Lichenibacterium dinghuense: one gene and its partner. The protein of the gene in region 1 interacts with the protein of each later gene in a pairwise test. Links are inferred from orthologs where the notes say so. Each region holds a gene or a part of one and is shown on either strand. Other genes may lie near its edges.

Region 1 (4,188 bases):
CTGATCGTGTCGGCCTGGAACGTCGCCGACCTCGACCGCATGGCGCTGGCGCCCTGCCACTGCCTGTTCCAGTTCTACACCGAGCCGCTGGAGGACGGCGGGCGGCGCCTGTCGCTGCAGCTCTACCAGCGCTCGGCCGACCTGTTCCTCGGCGTTCCCTTCAACATCGCCTCCTACGCGCTTCTGCTGGCCCTGGTGGCGCGCCACTGCGGCTACGAGCCCGGCACCTTCGTGCACACGCTCGGCGACGCGCACATCTATTCCAACCACGTCGACCAGGTGCGCGAGCAGCTCGGCCGGACGCCCCGCGCCCTGCCGCGCCTCGTGCTGAACCCGGAGGTGCGCGACCTCTTCGCCTTCCGCTACGAGGACATCGGCTTCGCGGACTACGATCCCTGGCCGGCCATCAAGGCCCCGGTGGCGGTGTGAGCGCCGCTTGACGGCCGCCCCGCCGGCTGCTGTTGCGACGCCATGACCATCAGCACCCGCCCCGCCGCGCCCGCCGACGCCGCCCTGATCCACGCCCTGGTGCTGGAGCTCGCCGCCTACGAGCGCCTCGCCCACGAAGTCCGCTCGACGCCCGGGGACTTCGCGGCGGCGCTGTTCGGCGACGCGCCGCGCGCCTTCTGCGACATCGCGGAATTGGACGGGCAGGGGGCCGGGCTGGCGCTGTGGTTCTACAACTTCTCGACCTTCGAGGGCCGCCACGGCATCTACCTCGAAGACCTCTACGTGCGCCCCGAGCATCGCGGCCGCGGGCTCGGCCGCGCCCTGCTGGAGCGCCTCGCGCGGCGCTGCCGGGACGAGGGCCTGAAGCGCCTGCAGTGGAGCGTGCTCGACTGGAACGAGCCCTCGATCGACTTCTACCGCGGGCTCGGCGCCGAGATGATGGACGACTGGACCGGCTGCCGCGTGACCGGGGACGCGCTGGCGCGGCTGGCGGGAGAGCGGACATGACCGTCCCCGTCGTCCTCATCGCCGCGGTGGGCCGCAACGGCGCCATCGGGCTCCGCGACGGCCTGCCCTGGCGCCTCCCCTCCGACCTGCGGCAGTTCAAGGCCGAGACCGTGGGCAAGCCCGTGGTGATGGGGCGCAAGACCTTCGCCTCGCTCGGGCGGCCGCTGCCGGGGCGCCACCTCGTGGTCGTGTCGCGCGACCCCGCGCCGGCGCTGCCCGAGGGCGTCGCCGGCGCGACGAGCGTCGAGGGCGCGCTGGCGCTGGCGCAGCGGATCGCGGCCGAGCGCGGCGCCGCGGAGGTGATGGTGGCGGGGGGCGCGGAGATCTACCGCGCCGCCATGCCGCTCGCCGACGCGCTGCGGATCACCGAGGTCGACCTGGAGCCCGCGGCCGACAGCTTCTTCCCCGCCGTCGAGCCCGCGGTGTGGCGCGAGCTGTCGCGGGAGATGGGGGAACGGGGCGAGCGGGACGAGGCCGGCTTCGCGGTCGTCCGCTACGGGCGGCGCTGAGCCGTCCCGCGACGCCTGACCGCGCCCATTTGCTGCCTCGCCGCCGCACGCCTATATCGTGATCGGGGGCGGTTCACCGCCGGCGGCGAGGAACGGGATGTCCTGGAGCAACAGTGGCGGTGGCGGCCCGTGGAAGCCCGGCAATCCGGGACCCTGGGGGCAGGGGCCGAGCTCCGGCGGCGGGGGCGGCGGGCAGACGCCCCCCGACCTCGAAGAGTTCATCCGCCGCTCCCAGCAGCGCCTGAAGGGCTTTCTCCCCACCGGGAACGTCGGCGGCGGGCTCGGCCTGCTCGCCGTCGTGCTCGTGGCGGCCCTGCTGTGGCTGGCCAGCGGCTTCTACACCGTGTCGCCCAACGAGGTCGGCCTCAACCTCGTCTTCGGCAAGTACACGGGCACGACCGCGCCCGGCCTCAACTACAACTTTCCCTATCCGATCGGCGACGTCATCAAGCTCGCCGTCACGGACCGCAACTCCACCGACGTCGGCTTCGTGTCCGGCTCCAGCCGCTCCGGGCAGATCTCCAGCACCGACGTGCTGGCCGAGAGCCTGATGCTGACCGGCGACGACAACATCGCCGACGTGAAGTTCCGCGTCATCTGGCAGATCGACCCCGAGCACCCCGAATATTACGCCTTCAACCTCCGCCATCCGGACGAGACCGTGAAGGCCGTGGCCGAATCGGCCATGCGCGAGGTGATCGGCCGCCAGCAGATCCAGTACATCCTCACCTCCGGCCGCAAGACCATCGAACCCGAGGTGCAGACGCTGATCCAGAACACCCTCAACAGCTACAAGGCCGGCGTGCTGGTGCTGCAGGTGCAGCTCCTGTCCGTCGACCCGCCCGCGCAGGTCATCGCGGCCTTCCGCGACGTGACGGCGGCGCAGCAGGACCAGCAGCGCCTGTCCAACGAGGCCCAGGGCTACGCCAACAAGGTCGTGCCCGAGGCCCGCGGCGCCGCGGCCGCCATCCTGCAGGAGGCCGAGGGTTACAAGACCCAGACCGTGCAGGAGGCCGCCGGCCAGGCGTCGCGCTTCGAGCAGGTCTACGCCCAGTACAAGAACGCGCCCGACGTCACCCGGCAGCGCATCTACATCGAAACCATGGAGTCCATCCTGGCCGGCGCCGACAAGACCATCATCGACAAGACCGGCGCCGGCGTGCTGCCCGTGCTGCCGCTCGACGGCAAGCCCGTCCCGCTGGCGGGGGCCAAGCCGTGAGGGTCGGCGGCTACATCGCGGCGGCGCTGGTCGTCCTGGCCCTGGTGGTCGCCAGCGGGGCGCTTTTCACGGTGGACCAGACCCAGCGGGCGCTGGTGCTCTACTTCGGCCAGCCGGTGCGCGTCATCGACGACCCCGGCCTGCACGCCAAGATCCCGTTCTTCGAGAGCGTGGTCGAGCTCGACAACCGCATCCTCGACCTGGAACAGCCGCAGGTCGAGGTGCTGGCCTCCGACAACCAGCGCATCCTGGTCGACGCCTTCCTGCGCTACCACATCGCCGATCCGCTCAAGTTCTATCAGACGGTCGGCACGGTGGCGCGGGCCAACAACCAGCTCGGCTCGATCCTGAACTCGGCGCTGCGGCAGGTGCTCGGCGAGGCGACGCTGACCCAGATCGTGCGCGACAAGCGCGCCGAGCTGATGGTGCGGATCCGCGGCCTCGTGAACACCGAGGGCGCCCGGCTCGGCGTCGCTGTCAACGACGTCCGCATCCGCCGCGCCGACCTGCCGGCCGAGCTGTCGGACAAGATCTACGACCGCATGAAGAGCGAGCGCGCCCGCGAGGCGGCCGAGTACCGCGCCAAGGGCTCCGAGCAGGCGCAGACCATCCGCGCCCAGGCGGACCGCGACGTGACGGTGCTGCGCGCCGACGCCCAGCGCCAGGCCGACACGCTGCGCGGCGCCGGCGACGCCGAGCGCAACCGCATCTTCGCCGAGGCCTACGGGCGCGACCCGTCGTTCTTCGCCTTCTACCGCACCATGCAGGCCTACGTGTCGAGCCTGCGGCCGGACCGGACCAAGCTCGTGCTGTCGCCCGACTCGGACTTCTTCCGGTTCTTCAACAACCCGGACGGCCAGCCCGGCAGCCCCCTGCCGACCCTGCCGGGGCCGCCCGCGACGCCTCCGGCCGCGGCACCCGCGCCGCTGCCGGTTCCCCCGGCGGCGCTGCAGACGCAGGGCTCGCCGAACGGGTGAGGCCGGGAGCTGTCGCCTTCGGGACGGTGTCGCCCCGGGCTCGACCCGGGGCCCAGCCGATCGACTGGGCGTCACCTCCGGAGGTTCAGCCCGGCCGCGCGGCTGGATCGCGGGTCTCCGCTCCGCCCGGGACGACGCGGCGAAGCGACGTGGGCCTTCACCCCACCGGCCCGCGCAGCTCCGCCAGCGCGTGCATGGAATCGCGCAAAGCCGGGTAGAGGCCCGCGTAGACGGCGAAGAGCGCGTCGTAGCGCGCGCGCCGGGCCGGGTCGGGCGCGGCGCGCTCGACCAGGGTGATCCAGCTGTCGCGGTCCTCGCGCGCGACGAGCCCGACGCCGAGCGCCGCCATGCGGGCCGCGCCGAGCGCGGCTTCGACATTCTCCCGGATGGTCCAGACCGGGTAGCCGGTGACGTCGGCGATGATCTGCATCCAGAGGTCTGAGCGCGCGGCGCCGCCCACCACGACGAGCCGCGGCTCCAGCGCGGCCGAGCCCTTCGCGCCGGCCTCCATGTTGTGCCGCAGGGC
Region 2 (4,205 bases), 1.5 Mb from region 1 along the record:
TCCAGGAGTTCATGATCATGCCGGTCGGCGCCTCCTCGCTGAAGGAGGCGGTGCGCTGGGGTTCGGAGGTGTTCCAGGTGCTGAAGGGCGCGCTGAAGAAGGCGGGCCACAACACCAACGTCGGCGACGAGGGCGGCTTCGCCCCGAACCTGCCCAGCGCCGAGGCGGCCCTCGACTTCTGCCTCGACGCCGTGCGCCAGGCCGGCTTCAAGCCGGGCACCGACATCGTGCTCGCCATGGACTGCGCCGTGACGGACTGGTTCAAGGACGGCAGCTACCATTACGAGGGCGAGGGCAAGGTCCGCTCGTCGCAGGAGCAGGCCGACTACCTCGCCAAGCTCGCCGCCGACTACCCGATCGCCTCGATTGAGGACGGCATGGCCGAGGACGACTGGGCGGGCTGGAGGATCCTCACCGACAAGATCGGCGACCGCTGCCAGATCGTCGGCGACGACCTGTTCGTCACCAACACCGAGCGTCTGGCCGAGGGCATCCGCCGCGGCGTCGCCAACTCGCTGCTGGTCAAGGTCAACCAGATCGGCACGCTGACCGAGACGCTGGCCGCCGTCGAGATGGCCAAGACGGCCGGCTACACCTCTGTGATGTCCCACCGCTCGGGCGAGACCGAGGACGCGATCATCGCCGACCTCGCGGTCGCGACCAACTGCGGGCAGATCAAGACCGGCTCGCTCGCCCGCTCGGACAGACTGGCCAAGTACAACCAGCTGATCCGCATCGAGGAGCACCTGGGCTCGCAGGCCCGCTACGCCGGCCGCACGGCGCTCAAGGCGCTCGCAAAGGCCTGAGCGCCGTTCATACCGGCCCGAACCGCTCGCGGTCGTCCGCGGGCGGCGCGCCGCTGACGCGCCGCAGCGCTCGGCGCGCCAGTCGGGCCCGAAGCCGTTCCACGGCGGGTCCGACGGTGCCGAGCCGACCGAGCACCGCACCGTGCGCGGCGGCGATTTCATCACCGTAGGCGCCGCCGTCACCGCCGGGATCGCCTCAGCCCTGACGATCGTCGCGCAGCTCTGCGGCGCGGAGGCCGCGCGGGCCTGCCAGCTCTCGTCTGAATACGCGCCCGCGCCGCCCTTGGACGCCGGCACGCCCGAGATGGCGCCTGCGCCAGTTGAAGGCGCGCCTGCGGGAGCGCGAAGAGATCGCGCCCGGGTGGGCCGGGGTGGCGGGCTCAGGTTTCCCCCTTCAACCCGGCACCGTCATCGCGAGCGAAGCGACGCCGTCCAGCCCACCGGTGCAGGAAGCCGCTCGCGGGGGCCTGCGCTGCGCCGCGACTCTTCACGTCAGAATCGCTTCGCCGCGCTCGCGAAGCCGAAACAGAAAAGCCCGGCGCTTGGCCGGGCTTCCTCGCGTCACAGATGACCGCTCGCTCGCATCACACCGAAGGCTGCGGCTCCAGCCCGCCTTCCGGCCGCGGCCGGCCCTTGCCGACGTTGGGCACCGGGGAGGCGCGCGGCGGGGCGGGCTCGTCGTCCGACTCGCGGATCGGCTTGATGCCCTTGATCACGCCGCGAATCTCGTCGCCGCTCAGCGTCTCGTATTCGAGGAGACCCTGGGCCAGCGATTCGAGGTCGGCCCGCTTCGTCGTGATAATGCGGGTCGCGTCGGCGAGGCCCGACTCGACGAGGCGGCGCACCTCCGAGTCGATCTTCTGCGAGGTCGACTCCGAGATGTTGTTCTGCTTGCCCATCGAGTAGCCGAGGAACACCTCTTCCTGGTTCTCGCCGTACATCACGGTGCCGAGTTCGTCCGAGAAGCCCCAGCGGGTCACCATGGCGCGGGCCAGCTTGGTGGCCTGCTCGATGTCCGACTGGGCGCCGGAGGTGACCTTCTCCTTGCCGAAAATGATCTCTTCGGCGACGCGGCCGCCCATCAGCACGGCGAGGCGCGAAGTCATCTGCTCGTAGCTCATCGACAGCTTGTCGCGCTCGGGCAACTGCATGACCATGCCGAGGGCCCGGCCGCGCGGGATGATCGTCGCCTTGTGGACGGGATCGGTGGCCGGGACGTTCAGCGCGACCAGGGCATGGCCGCCCTCGTGGTAGGCGGTGAGCATCTTCTCCTGCTCGGTCATGACGAGGGTGCGGCGCTCGGCGCCCATCATGATCTTGTCCTTGGCATCCTCGAACTCCGTCATCGTGACGATGCGCTTGCCGCGGCGGGCCGCCATCAGCGCCGACTCGTTGACGAGGTTCATGAGATCGGCGCCCGAGAAGCCCGGGGTGCCGCGCGCCACCGTCTTGAGGTCGACGTCGGGCGACAGCGGGACCTTGCGGACGTGAACCTTGAGGATGCGCTCGCGGCCGACGACGTCCGGGTTGGGCACGGTGATCTGGCGGTCGAAGCGGCCGGGGCGCAGCAGCGCGGGGTCGAGCACGTCGGGCCGGTTCGTGGCGGCGATGAGGATGATGCCCTCGTTGGCCTCGAAGCCGTCCATCTCGACGAGGAGCTGGTTCAGCGTCTGCTCGCGCTCGTCGTTGCCGCCGCCGAGGCCCGCGCCGCGGTGCCGGCCGACCGCGTCGATCTCGTCGATGAAGATGATGCAGGGCGCGTTCTTCTTGGCCTGCTCGAACATGTCGCGGACGCGGCTCGCGCCGACGCCGACGAACATCTCGACGAAGTCGGAACCCGAGATGGTAAAGAAGGGAACGTTCGCCTCACCCGCGATGGCGCGGGCCAGCAGCGTCTTGCCGGTGCCAGGAGGGCCGACCAGCAGCACGCCGCGCGGAATGCGGCCGCCGAGGCGCTGGAACTTCTGCGGGTCGCGCAGGAACTCGACGATCTCCTGGAGATCTTCCTTGGCCTCGTCGACGCCCGCGACGTCCTCGAAGGTCACGCGGCCATGCGCCTCCGTCAGCAGCTTGGCCTTGGACTTGCCGAACCCCATGGCCTTGCCGCCGGCTCCCTGCATCTGGCGCGACATGAAGATCCACACGCCGATGAAGGCGAGCAGCGGCAGGCCGTTGACCAGCAGCGTCATCAGCCAGGAGTTGCCGTCCGACGGCGCCTTGGCGGTGATCTGGACGTTCTTCTTGTAGAGGTTCTGGACGAGCTGCGGGTCGTTGGGCGCGTAGGTCGAGAAGGCGCCGCGGCTGTCGGTGTAGTGGCCGGTGATCTCGTTGCCCGCGATGGTGACGTCGTGCACCTTGTTGGCGTCGACCTCGTTCAGCAACTGGCTGAAGGTGATGTCCTGCGCCTGCGCGCCGCGGTTGCCGGGATTCTGGAACAGCAGGACCAGCGCCACGACGAGGAGGAAGATGATCACCCAGAGGGCGAAATTCCTGAAGTTGGGGTTCATGGAGGACTCGTGTGGTGCGCTGACGGTTCGCGACGGATCGAAGATGCGGCTCCGCCCGAAGGCCACGCTGCTCTAGGATGGAATGTAGGCGGTCGGCCGGAAGTTGCCAAGGGAACCGCCCCGGACGTCCCGAGCCGGTCCATCCATCCCCGATGACGCAGGAGCTGCGCGACGCGGTCAGGACCCCAGATTCGCAGGGGTGCGCCGCGGGGGCGCCGGCGCCAGCGACAGGCGGGCCGCGCCGTCGAAGGCGACGAGGACGCCGGCCAGCGTCCGACGGAGGGGGACGCCCCGATCCGCGGCGGCCGACACGGCCTCGACGAGGCGCTCCAGGCGTTCCAGCCGCGACGGCGATCCGTCGTCGATCAGGCGGCCGAAGGCCCGCACGCGCACGGCCGTGGGCTCGCCGAGGAGGCGCGGCGCCGAATAAAGGCCCGGGCCGACGCGGGCTTCGGCGATCGCCCGCCCGGCTGCGCTCGCGAGGGCAGCCTCCGCCTCGCCCATGCGGCGCGCCAGCGTGGCGAGCCGCGGCGCGTCGAGCCCCTCCGCGGCCAGCGCCGGCATCAGGGCCCGCAGCCGTGCGCGCGCGAAGCGCGGGTCGGCGTTGGCCGGGTCGGCGACGAAGGGCCAGCCGTTCGCGCGGCAGGCCGCGACGAGGCGGGACTTCGGCACGCCGAGGAAGGGGCGGAGGTGGACCACGCCGTGGCGCGCGCCGCATGCCGCCATGCCGGCGAGTCCGGCCGGGCCCGAGCCGCGCATCAGGCGAAACAGAACGGTCTCGGCCTGGTCGTCCAGCGTGTGGGCGGTGACGATGTGAGTGGCGCCGGTGTCGCGCGCGCAGCCGACGAGCAGGCCGTAGCGGGCGTCGCGCGCCCGCTCCTGCAGGCGAGTC

The links.
Region 2: the proteins of hflK (region 1) and ftsH interact in binary tests that used the Escherichia coli proteins (3 or more experiments, as listed by UniProt). The link is inferred for Lichenibacterium dinghuense from one-to-one orthologs.

What each region holds. Positions count from the first base shown.
Region 1 is NZ_JAJLMN010000001.1:3,673,889-3,678,076, forward strand. What follows is about bases 772-3,624. They hold hflK (FtsH protease activity modulator HflK), read left to right. Parts: upstream 772-1,563; coding sequence 1,564-2,685; downstream 2,686-3,624. Other genes in these bases: L7N97_RS17545 (GNAT family N-acetyltransferase), read left to right, coding at 772-957; L7N97_RS17550 (dihydrofolate reductase), read left to right, coding at 954-1,466; hflC (protease modulator HflC), read left to right, coding at 2,682-3,624. In the rest of the region: L7N97_RS17540 (thymidylate synthase), read left to right, coding at 1-429; more of L7N97_RS17545, read left to right, coding at 472-771; more of hflC, read left to right, coding at 3,625-3,662; L7N97_RS17565 (FGGY-family carbohydrate kinase), read right to left, coding at 3,820-4,188.
Region 2 is NZ_JAJLMN010000001.1:5,162,704-5,166,908, forward strand. Bases 853-3,836 are described here. They hold ftsH (ATP-dependent zinc metalloprotease FtsH), read right to left. Parts: upstream 3,314-3,836; coding sequence 1,391-3,313; downstream 853-1,390. Other genes in these bases: tilS (tRNA lysidine(34) synthetase TilS), read right to left, coding at 3,491-3,836. Outside these bases: eno (phosphopyruvate hydratase), read left to right, coding at 1-806; more of tilS, read right to left, coding at 3,837-4,205. UniProt on the Escherichia coli protein: Acts as a processive, ATP-dependent zinc metallopeptidase for both cytoplasmic and membrane proteins. Plays a role in the quality control of integral membrane proteins.